DNA from 3 places in the Erwinia sp. SLM-02 genome. Region 1 is predicted to be linked to each of the others. Evidence: predicted binding sites of a transcription regulator. Region 1 holds the regulator's gene; each other region holds the start of a gene.
The links. Region 1 encodes Fur, which represses iron uptake genes when iron is present. Its sites were predicted from a motif close to ATAATAATGAGAACNACTATCAA; they were not measured.
Positions count from the first base shown of each region.

Region 2: a site for Fur is predicted at 1,935-1,957, ahead of PGH32_RS04450 (TonB-dependent siderophore receptor). Genes of this name have one in related genera too.
Region 3: a site for Fur is predicted at 1,778-1,800, ahead of PGH32_RS12055 (Nramp family divalent metal transporter). Genes of this name have one in related genera too.

Region 1 is NZ_JAQISN010000001.1:448,311-451,453, forward strand. It holds gene PGH32_RS02205 (hypothetical protein) at 1-206, shown strand, start outside; gene mtr (tryptophan permease) at 323-1,570, shown strand; gene fur (ferric iron uptake transcriptional regulator) at 1,626-2,072, opposite strand; gene fldA (flavodoxin FldA) at 2,466-2,996, opposite strand; gene ybfE (LexA regulated protein) at 3,142-3,143, opposite strand, start outside.
Region 2 is NZ_JAQISN010000001.1:934,413-937,555, forward strand. It holds gene PGH32_RS04450 (TonB-dependent siderophore receptor) at 1-1,835, opposite strand, end outside; gene treA (alpha,alpha-trehalase TreA) at 2,828-3,143, opposite strand, start outside.
Region 3 is NZ_JAQISN010000001.1:2,613,493-2,616,635, forward strand. It holds gene PGH32_RS12050 (DUF2502 domain-containing protein) at 85-432, shown strand; gene PGH32_RS12055 (Nramp family divalent metal transporter) at 501-1,739, opposite strand; gene PGH32_RS12060 (NupC/NupG family nucleoside CNT transporter) at 2,179-3,143, shown strand, end outside.

The DNA of each region.
Region 1 (3,143 bases):
GCTTAACCGGCGCACGGGAGGGGATGACGATCGCCATTGAGCAGTGCAAAGTCATTTCGCAGCGGGGGGATGAAGTGGTTATTCAGTACCACGAGCTGCAGCATCAGCAGGAGAATCACACTCATCGCATTTCGCTGGCGGTAATTAATTGCGCAACCCAGCCGCCGCGCTGGCGCTATCTGCAGGAAACGATGGTAACAAACTGATTACCGTACTAGTTCGTGAGTGCGTAATTGTGTAGAATGTGCGGCGTTGATGCCGTACATCCAGTGAATAATTCCGGTGATGGCGGCGAGTTTCCGTTTTTTGCTAAGGATTAGTCATGGATTTACCGGTTTCCACCGCCCGCCTGCCTTCGACACTCTGGGGAACCTTAATTATTAGCGGCACCATTATCGGTGCCGGGATGTTCTCACTCCCCGTGGTGATGTCCGGTGCCTGGTTCCTGTGGTCATCTGCGCTGTTGGTTGTCACCTGGTTCTGCATGCTGCTCTCCGGGCTGCTGTTCCTGGAGGCCAGCCTGCATTATCCCGCCGGGGCCAGCTTCGACACCATTACTCGCGATCTGCTGGGCCGGGGCTGGAACCTGATTAACGGACTGTCGGTGGCCTTCGTTCTGGGGATCCTCACCTATGCCTATATCTCCGCCAGCGGAGCCATTATTCAGCACACGCTGAGCCAGCTTTCACTGCCGGTTTCTGCCCGCAGCGCCGGTTTCGCCTTCACGCTGCTGGTGGCGGTGTTTATCTGGCTGGGTACCGCGATGGTCAGCCGTATGACGCTGATTTTCCTCGGCGCTAAGGTGATTACGTTTCTTATCATCTTTGGGGGTCTGCTGTGGCATATCGAACCGGTAAAACTGCTGGACAGCCAGAGTGAAGAGAGCCACTACCTGCGCTATCTGTGGATGGTTATCCCCTTCTGCCTCGCGTCATTCGGCTATCACGGGAATATTGCCGGGCTGGTCAGTTACTATCAGAAGAACGGCAGCCGGGTATGCCGCTGTCTGGTGTTCGGCACGCTGCTGGCGCTGGCGATTTATTTTATCTGGATCGTCGGCACGATGGGGAACATCCCACGGCATGAATTCAAAGCAATTGCCGCTCAGGGGGGGAATATCGACGTGCTGGTTGCCGCACTTTCCGGTGTGTTGCACAGTCCTTATCTCAATCTGCTGCTGGATATTTTCTCGAACTTTGCCGTGGCCTGTTCGTTCCTCGGCGTCAGCCTGGGGTTCTTTGACTATCTTGCCGACCTGTTTAAGTTCGATCGCTCCGCGTTCGGTCGGTTAAAAACGACCGTTGTCACCTTCATTCTCCCTCTGACGGCGGCGATGATTTGGCCAAACGGTTTTCTGGTGGCGATTGGCTACGCCGGGCTGGCGGCAACGCTGTGGGCAGTGATCACGCCGGCGATGCTGGCACGAAAAGCGCGACAGCGTTTTGCCACGGCGGGATGGCAGGTCAGGGGAGGGATGGCTCCGATCGTGCTGGTGCTGATCTTTGGGGCGGTGAATGCGCTGGTGTCTGTATTATCCTACTGGAACGTCCTGCCGGTCTATGCCGGATAACAGGCAAAAAAAAACCGGTGGATAGCCACCGGTTTCATGCTGATTTCAGAACAAATTACTCGTCATCGTGCAGCGTGTCGTCTTCACGGCAGTCGCCCTTAGAGCAATGGCCATAAAGGTACAGGCTGTGGTTGCTCAGTTTAATTCCGTGGCGCGTTGCGATTTCACGCTGGCGCGCTTCAATGTACTCATCACGGAATTCAATAACTTTACCGCAGTCCAGACAGATCAAGTGATCGTGGTGGTGCTGCTGGGTCAGTTCGAAAACGGATTTACCGCCTTCAAAGTTATGACGGGTAACGATCCCTGCGTCATCAAACTGGTTAAGCACGCGGTAAACCGTGGCTAAACCGATTTCTTCGCCCATATCAATCAGGCGCTTATACAAGTCTTCCGCACTGACGTGATGGCCTTCTGGTTCCTGAAGCACTTCCAGAATTTTCAGTCGTGGAAGCGTGACTTTCAGGCCGGCCTTCTTTAATGCGGTATTGTTGTCAGTCATGCGGATATTGTCCTGTTACTTTGCTAGTCACTTAGTGGCTGAAAAGCCCTGAACATCGGTTGACGCTAGAGTTGGATGCGTCACAGTATAGAACTCATACATCGAAATGAAAACAACAGGAATGCCTGAAACCACTGTTGGATGTAAGGATTAATGTCATTACGTCCTGGGAGGCTCGCGTCCAAATCGTACTAAGTTAACATTTCGCTCTATCTCATCCCTTCGCCCGGTGATGGAAAAAGATCGTTCAGAGATGCTGAAGGATGAGAAAGCGGGTAACCGATAGGGTTATTGTACATTTTTACAGGTGGAAGTTACAAATACGTATCTATTACTTCTATAGGAAAAATCACTGACTTGATGTGAGATGTCTCCCACATCAAGCCGTTGGCATCAGGCTTCGATGATTTCTTTCAGCTGAAGTTCATCAAAAATCTGTTTCACCCATTTATCAACGCGCTCATTGGTCAGTTCCGGCTGACGGTCTTCGTCAATGGCCAGTCCAAGGAAGTGGTTGTCATCGGCCAGCCCTTTAGAGGCTTCAAAGTTGTAACCTTCGGTCGGCCACTGGCCTACCAGAATCGCACCGTTTGGCTCAATGATGTCGCGGATGGTGCCCATCGCATCGCAGAAATATTCTGAGTAGTCTTCCTGATCGCCGCAGCCGAACAGGGCAACCAGTTTTCCGTTGAAGTCGATCTCTTCCAGCGTCGGGAAAAAGTCATCCCAGTCGCACTGGGCTTCACCGTAATACCAGGTGGGAATGCCCAGCAGCAGAATGTCGAAGGCTTCAAGGTCTTCTTTGCTGCTTTTGGCAATATCACGAACTTCTGCAACGTCTTTACCCAGCTGTTTCTGGATCATCTTTGCAATGTTTTCCGTATTGCCCGTATCGCTGCCAAAGAAAATGCCTACGATTGCCATGAGTTTAATAACCTCTTGAATCTTAATGATATGGTGGCTGCCAAAATTTTTGCAGATGGCGTTAATGATAGCAGACCGCCGGGAGCGGATAAATGAGTAATCCTGCTGCTTTTGTCGCATTGTGCCCTGAGGGCGCGCGCGACGTTC
Region 2 (3,143 bases), 490 kb from region 1:
GTCGCATTAGGGGAAACATAAGGCGTGTGGCCGTTGATAGACTCACCGGTCGAGGCATCAATCGCCTCTTTATAACGAACGCGGCTCAGCGTGTAGTTGGCGATAGTACTCAGGCGCGGCGTCAGCTGATTGCGTGCTTCCAGCTCCAGACCGCGCGAGTTGACCTTACCGGCCGGATCGTAATATCCGCCCTGTACGTTACGGCTGCCGACGTTTTTCTGCGTCAGATCGTAAACCGCCACGGAATAGAGATCGGATGTGCCCACCGGCTGGAATTTCACCCCGGCCTCATACTGCTCGGCGGTGGTTGGCTGCAGCAGGTTGCCGTCGGCACCGGTCAGCGACTGCGGTGTGATGGCCTGGCTGTAGCTGACGTAAGGTGAAACACCGTTGTCGAAGGCGTACAGCAGCGCGGCACGACCGCTGATGTGGTCGTCCTGACGACGATTATCGTTACCAAGGTCGATATTATTGATTTTCGATACGATGCGGTCATAACGGCCGGAAACGTCGAAATGCACGCGATCCCACTTCATCTCATCCTGCAGATACATCCCGGTCTGGTAGTACTGGCGCTCGGAGTGAATAAAGTTGTAGTCAGGACGCACGCCGATGGTCTGGCCGGTTGCCGTATTCAGCTGTGAACCGGATCCGCTGGCGTCATGCAGGTCGTTTTTATACTGATGATACTCCACGCCGAGCACCACTTTATGCTCAACGTCGCCGGTGGCAAAATCGGCTTCCAGCTGGTTATCGATGGCGAAAGCATCCAGCGAAGAACGCGAGCCGGAATAGTAGCGGTTCATGATATCGCTGTCGGCGGAAACCCAGCCAATCTGATAGATCTGATCGAGATCCACATTGGAATGGCTGTAGCTGGCGGTAGAACGAACGGCCCAGGTATCGTTAAAACGGTGGGCGAATTCGTAGCTGTAAATCTGCTCATGGCGCTTAAAGCGATCGAGGTCGGAATCACCGTCGTAGAAGCCGGTGCTCAGCTTCTTGCCGTTGTGCTCATAAATACTGCCTTCGCCCGGAACGGAACCGTGGTAGCCGCCGGACGGATCCTTCTGCAGGTAGGCTTTCACCAACAGCGACGTGTACTCATCCGGCTGCCACAGCAGGGAAGGGGAGAGGGCGTATTTTTCTTCACGCGTGTGGTCGTACTGAGTGTCGCTGTTGCGCGTCAGGCCGGTCAGGCGGAAGGCCAGCTGGTCGTTAATCGCGTTGGTATAATCAACGGCCACGCCGGAGGTGCTGTTATTTCCCACGTAGGTACGGAAATGGCCTTCTTCCGTAAACTGCGGACGTTTGGAGGTTTCCATCACCAGACCGCCCGGCACGGTTTGACCGTACAGCGCGGAGGATGGGCCTTTAATTACGTCGATACGCTCCAGGAACCACGGATCCACCTGCAGCACGTTAAAGCTGCCCGGATCGCTCATCAGGCGCAGGCCGTCGAGGAAGATATTATCGACATCGCCGCCGTGGAAGCCGCGTAGCGAAACGGTGTCATAGCGGGTCGCGGCCCCGCCGAAGTTGGTAAAGGCACCGGCGGTATAGTTCAGCGCCTGGTTGATGCTCATGGCACCCTGGTCTTCCATCTGCTGGCGGGTAACAACCGAAACGGACTGTGCGGTGGTAATCAGCGGCTCATCGGTTTTGGTCGCGCCTTTACTGCTTTTGACCGTATAGCCAGCGGTTGGCGAAGTGGCGGACTCTTCCGGTGCGGCGGTGACCGTGATGGTGTTTTCTGCGGCAACGACGATCCCGGGCGCGATAAGTGCGAGTGAACAGAGCAGCGCAGAACGCTTCAGGTTGAAAGCCATACTCATTGTTAATATCTCTTATTAGGGTTGAAAAAATGCCACCGCGTTGAGTGCGGTTTACCTGTCTGTATTGTTAGCGACAGGTAAATGTAAAGAGTTGTAATAATATCAATGAGAAGTATTATCTTTTCGATTAATGCTTTCAAGTATTAATTACAGTTAATAATTGCCTGTTGGCTTCCAGTAATTAACCTGAAAAATGATGGGCATGGGGCATGGGGCATGGGGCATGGGGCATGGGGCATGGGGCATTTGAGGCTTAGGTGTTCGGGAGCCAGCCTGTGCGGCGCCCGGCCGGTCCTCGCGCCACGCGCTGCGTGGTGCCCTCGGTTGCCGCATCCGGCCGGTCGGACCGGCGGAGACGGACCATCCCTGGTCCGACCCCGCCTGACGCCAGCGTCCTGCTGACGTCTCCTGGCCTCTTGCGTTCACCTCGGCGCTGCGGATTGCCCGGCCGCCGCACAGGCTGGCTCCCTTTCGGCTATTTACGTCGCTGCCTAAGCTGAGTGGGTGTTTTTCTGAAGATATATGAGCCATACATTAACAGGTGGCTTTTACTGAATACCACACTGGAATAACGAAGCGGACGGGTGGATTTCCCGGTTGGGTATCCGCAGCGCTGAGCGCAGAGAGAAGGGCCGGATTCGGCCGTATGAGCATAGGTGTCCGCGAGCCAGCCTGAGCTGAGTGGGTGTTTTTCCTGAAGGCAGCATCATAGTAACGAAGCGGACGGGTGGATTTCCCGGTTGGGTATCCGCAGCGCTGAACGGAGAGAGGAAGGCCGGATTCGGCCGCAGGGACGCGGACGAAAAGTGCAGCCGGGGCAGGACGCCCCGTCTGCACTGGTCCGAAAGGCTGACGAACGAAGTGAAGGTACCGCACAGCGGCGCGAGGACCGCCCATTAGGGAAAATCGCCAGTCCGCGCCTTCACTGAGAACGCAGACAACACATCACCCGGAAAAAGCAGGCAGGCAATCCCCGCAGAAGTTAACCCGCGCTACTGCGCCGCTTTCACCACCCCAATATCACCCACGTTGTTACAGGTCTTGTCTTTCGGGCAGTACAGATCCAGCAGCTTCAGCGTCACGCCGTTGGTCCAGCCAAAGCCGTCCTGCAGCGGATATTCACCGCCGCCGCCGCCGCCCAGACCTTTACCCTCGACCACGTATTTTTCCACCAGCTTGTGCTCTTTATCGTAGGTCGCCTGCACGTTCTGCAGGAAGCGCATACCGACCTCTTTCGCCAGTTCCTGCTTGCCGTAGTGATTCAGCCCCTCAACGGCGGCCCACTGCAGCGGTGCCCAGCCGTTCGGC
Region 3 (3,143 bases), 2.2 Mb from region 1:
CAGACTCCGCCAGTCGCCACGCGCTGGCTCCGTCCCTATTCTGCTGATACGGCGGGGAAGTCGCACCGTTGATAAGGAGATAATATGAAACGCTTATTGTTGATTGCCGCGTTACTGGCATGTTTATCACCGCTGGCTCTGCACACAGCACAGGCAGACAGCGCACGCATTACTCTGGCACCGGGCATTACTCTGCATCTGGGCGACCGGGACGACCGGGGCCGCTACTGGGACGGTGGGCGCTGGCGGGACGACCGCTGGTGGCGCAATAACTACCGCTATAACGAAGGCCGCTGGTGGCGGCACGAGCAGTGGCGCCGTCATGAAGAGATGCGCCGCCATCATCAGTGGGAGAAAGAGCGCCGCTGGCGGGAACGTGAGCGCGACCGCGAATGGCGACACCACGAGCGCGATCGCCGCCACCATCACTGACGCCCTTAAAATCAGCTAAAAAAAGGGGCAATCCACGACGGATTGCCCCTTTTAACTCTGGAAAGAAATTACAGACCGGCTGCCATCGACACCAGCAGATAGCCGTTAAGCAGCACCACAATCACCACGATCAGTCGGCCAATATTCTGCATCAGCCGCGAGTTCACCATATCGCCCATCAGTTCGCGGTTGCCGGTAAACGCCAGCAGCGGCACCAGCGCCAGCGCAATACCAAAGCTCAGCACCACCTGGCTCATCACCAGAATACGGGTTGGATCCCAGCCGGCAATGATGACGATAAACGACGGCACCATGGTGATAACCCGGCGCACCAGCAGCGGGATATGGAAGTGGATAAAGCCCTGCATCACCACCTGCCCGGCCATCGTACCAACGACCGTTGACGAAAGACCGGCGGCCAGCAGGCTCAGGCCAAACACCACCGCAGCCGCTTTGCCCAGCAGCGGGTCGAGGGTGAGATATGCCTCATCCAGATCGGCAATGCCGCTGTGGCCGCTGAAGTGAAACGCAGCGGCGGCGGTCGCCATCATCGCCAGGTTGACAAAACCGGCGATGGTCATTGCGATGGCCACATCCAGTTTGGTGGAACTGTAGCGCTCGCTGCGCGTGCCGCCATCGCTCTTCTGGGTCAACGACGAATGAAGATAGATAACGTGGGGCATAATGGTGGCACCTAATACCCCGGCCGCCAGCAGCACGGCGTCGGCGGTCGGCAGCGACGGCACCGCCATCCCCTGCAATAAATCCACCACTTTTGGCTGGGAGAAGAACAGCTCAATGACGTAGGCGGCAGCCACAAACAGCAGCAGGCCGCCAATCACCAGCTCAAGTGGCTTCTGACCGCGGCTTTGCAGCATCAAAATCAGGAAGGTGGCAACCCCGGTCAGCATGGCCCCCTGCAGCAGGCTGACGCCAAACACCAGCTTGAAGCCGATGGCCGCCCCGATGAACTCCGCCAGGTCCGTCGCCATCGCGATAATTTCCGCCTGCACCCAGTAGAACCAGACCGCCGGGCGCGGAAAGCGATCGCGGATATGCTCACAGAGATTTTTACCCGTGGCGATCCCCAGCTTGGCGGACATAAGCTGAATGACCATCGCCATGATGTTGGCCCAGACCACCACCCACAGCAATTTATAGCCGTAGGAGGCACCGGCCTGAATATTGGTGGCGAAGTTGCCGGGATCGATATAGCCGATCGCCGCGATGAAGGCGGGCCCCATCAAGGCAAATTTGATTTTCCGGTTACTGCGGACGCTCTGCTGCGCAGTGCGACTTTCCAGCATAGTTTTGACCCCTGATCCGCGACTGATACACTATTTCGACACATATGATAATGATTATCAAACGCATGTAGAATGTTTGTTGCTATCGCTGTGATAGCCACCGCTATGAAATATAGCACTGGCTATACTTCAGGACAAAATACGACAAAGCTAAAATTTGAGCAACCCCTTTCACTGTAGGGTATTCGGAATTCAGTTACCAGATACCGGGTGATTTTTTCATCGCCTTTTCACCGTGATTACGCTAAGTAGTAAGGAGTAAACGAATGACGCGAGGAAAAATTCGCTGGTTCAAGAGAAAAACCTGTGACGGCTCATGCTTTTCTGCAAAAAGCTGTAATAGCTAATTGTTATATTGTGGATTAAGTCTCGTTTTTCCAAACCTTGTTACATAGAATGTGCAACGAAATATAACTGCCCTCAAATTATTGGAGCAAACATGTCCCGCATTCTGCACTTTGCACTGGCACTGGCGGTGGTTGCGCTGTTGGCCTTACTGGTCAGCCGCGACCGAAAAAATATCCGCGTCCGCTTCGTTATCCAGCTTTTGGTGATCGAGGTTCTGCTGGCCTGGTTCTTCCTGAACTCTGAAGTCGGCCTCGGCTTCGTTAAAGGCTTCTCAGATCTGTTCGAGAAACTGCTGAAATACGCAGCGGAAGGTACCAACTTTGTCTTCGGTAATATGAGTGACAAAGGTCTGGCCTTCTTCTGGCTTAATGTACTGTGTCCGATCGTCTTTATCTCTGCGCTGATCGGTATTTTGCAGCATTTCCGTATTCTGCCGATCATTATCCGCGCCATCGGTACGGTGCTGTCAAAAATCAACGGCATGGGGAAACTGGAATCCTTTAACGCGGTAAGCTCGCTGATTTTGGGACAGTCAGAGAACTTTATCGCCTATAAAGATATTCTCGGAAAAATGTCCGAACGCCGCATGTACACCATGGCCGCGACCGCCATGTCGACCGTTTCCATGTCGATTGTCGGTGCTTACATGACCATGCTGCAGCCAAAGTACGTCGTCGCCGCGCTGATCCTTAACATGTTCAGTACCTTTATCGTGCTGTCGCTGATCAACCCTTACCGCGTCGAAAACGAAGAAGACCTGAAGCTGAATAACACGCATAAAGGGCAGAGCTTCTTTGAGATGCTGGGTGAATATATTCTGGCCGGTTTCAAAGTGGCGGTTATCGTTGCCGCGATGCTGATCGGTTTCATCGCGCTGATCTCAGCCATTAATGCCCTGTTTGATACCATTTTCGGTATCAGCTTCCAGGGGATCCTCGGCTACGTGTTCTTCCCGTTTGCCTGGGTGATGGGCGTACCGGCCGGCGAAGCGCTGCAGGTTGGCAGCATCATGGCCACCAAACTGGTCTCTAACGAGTTTGTTGCCATGATGGATCT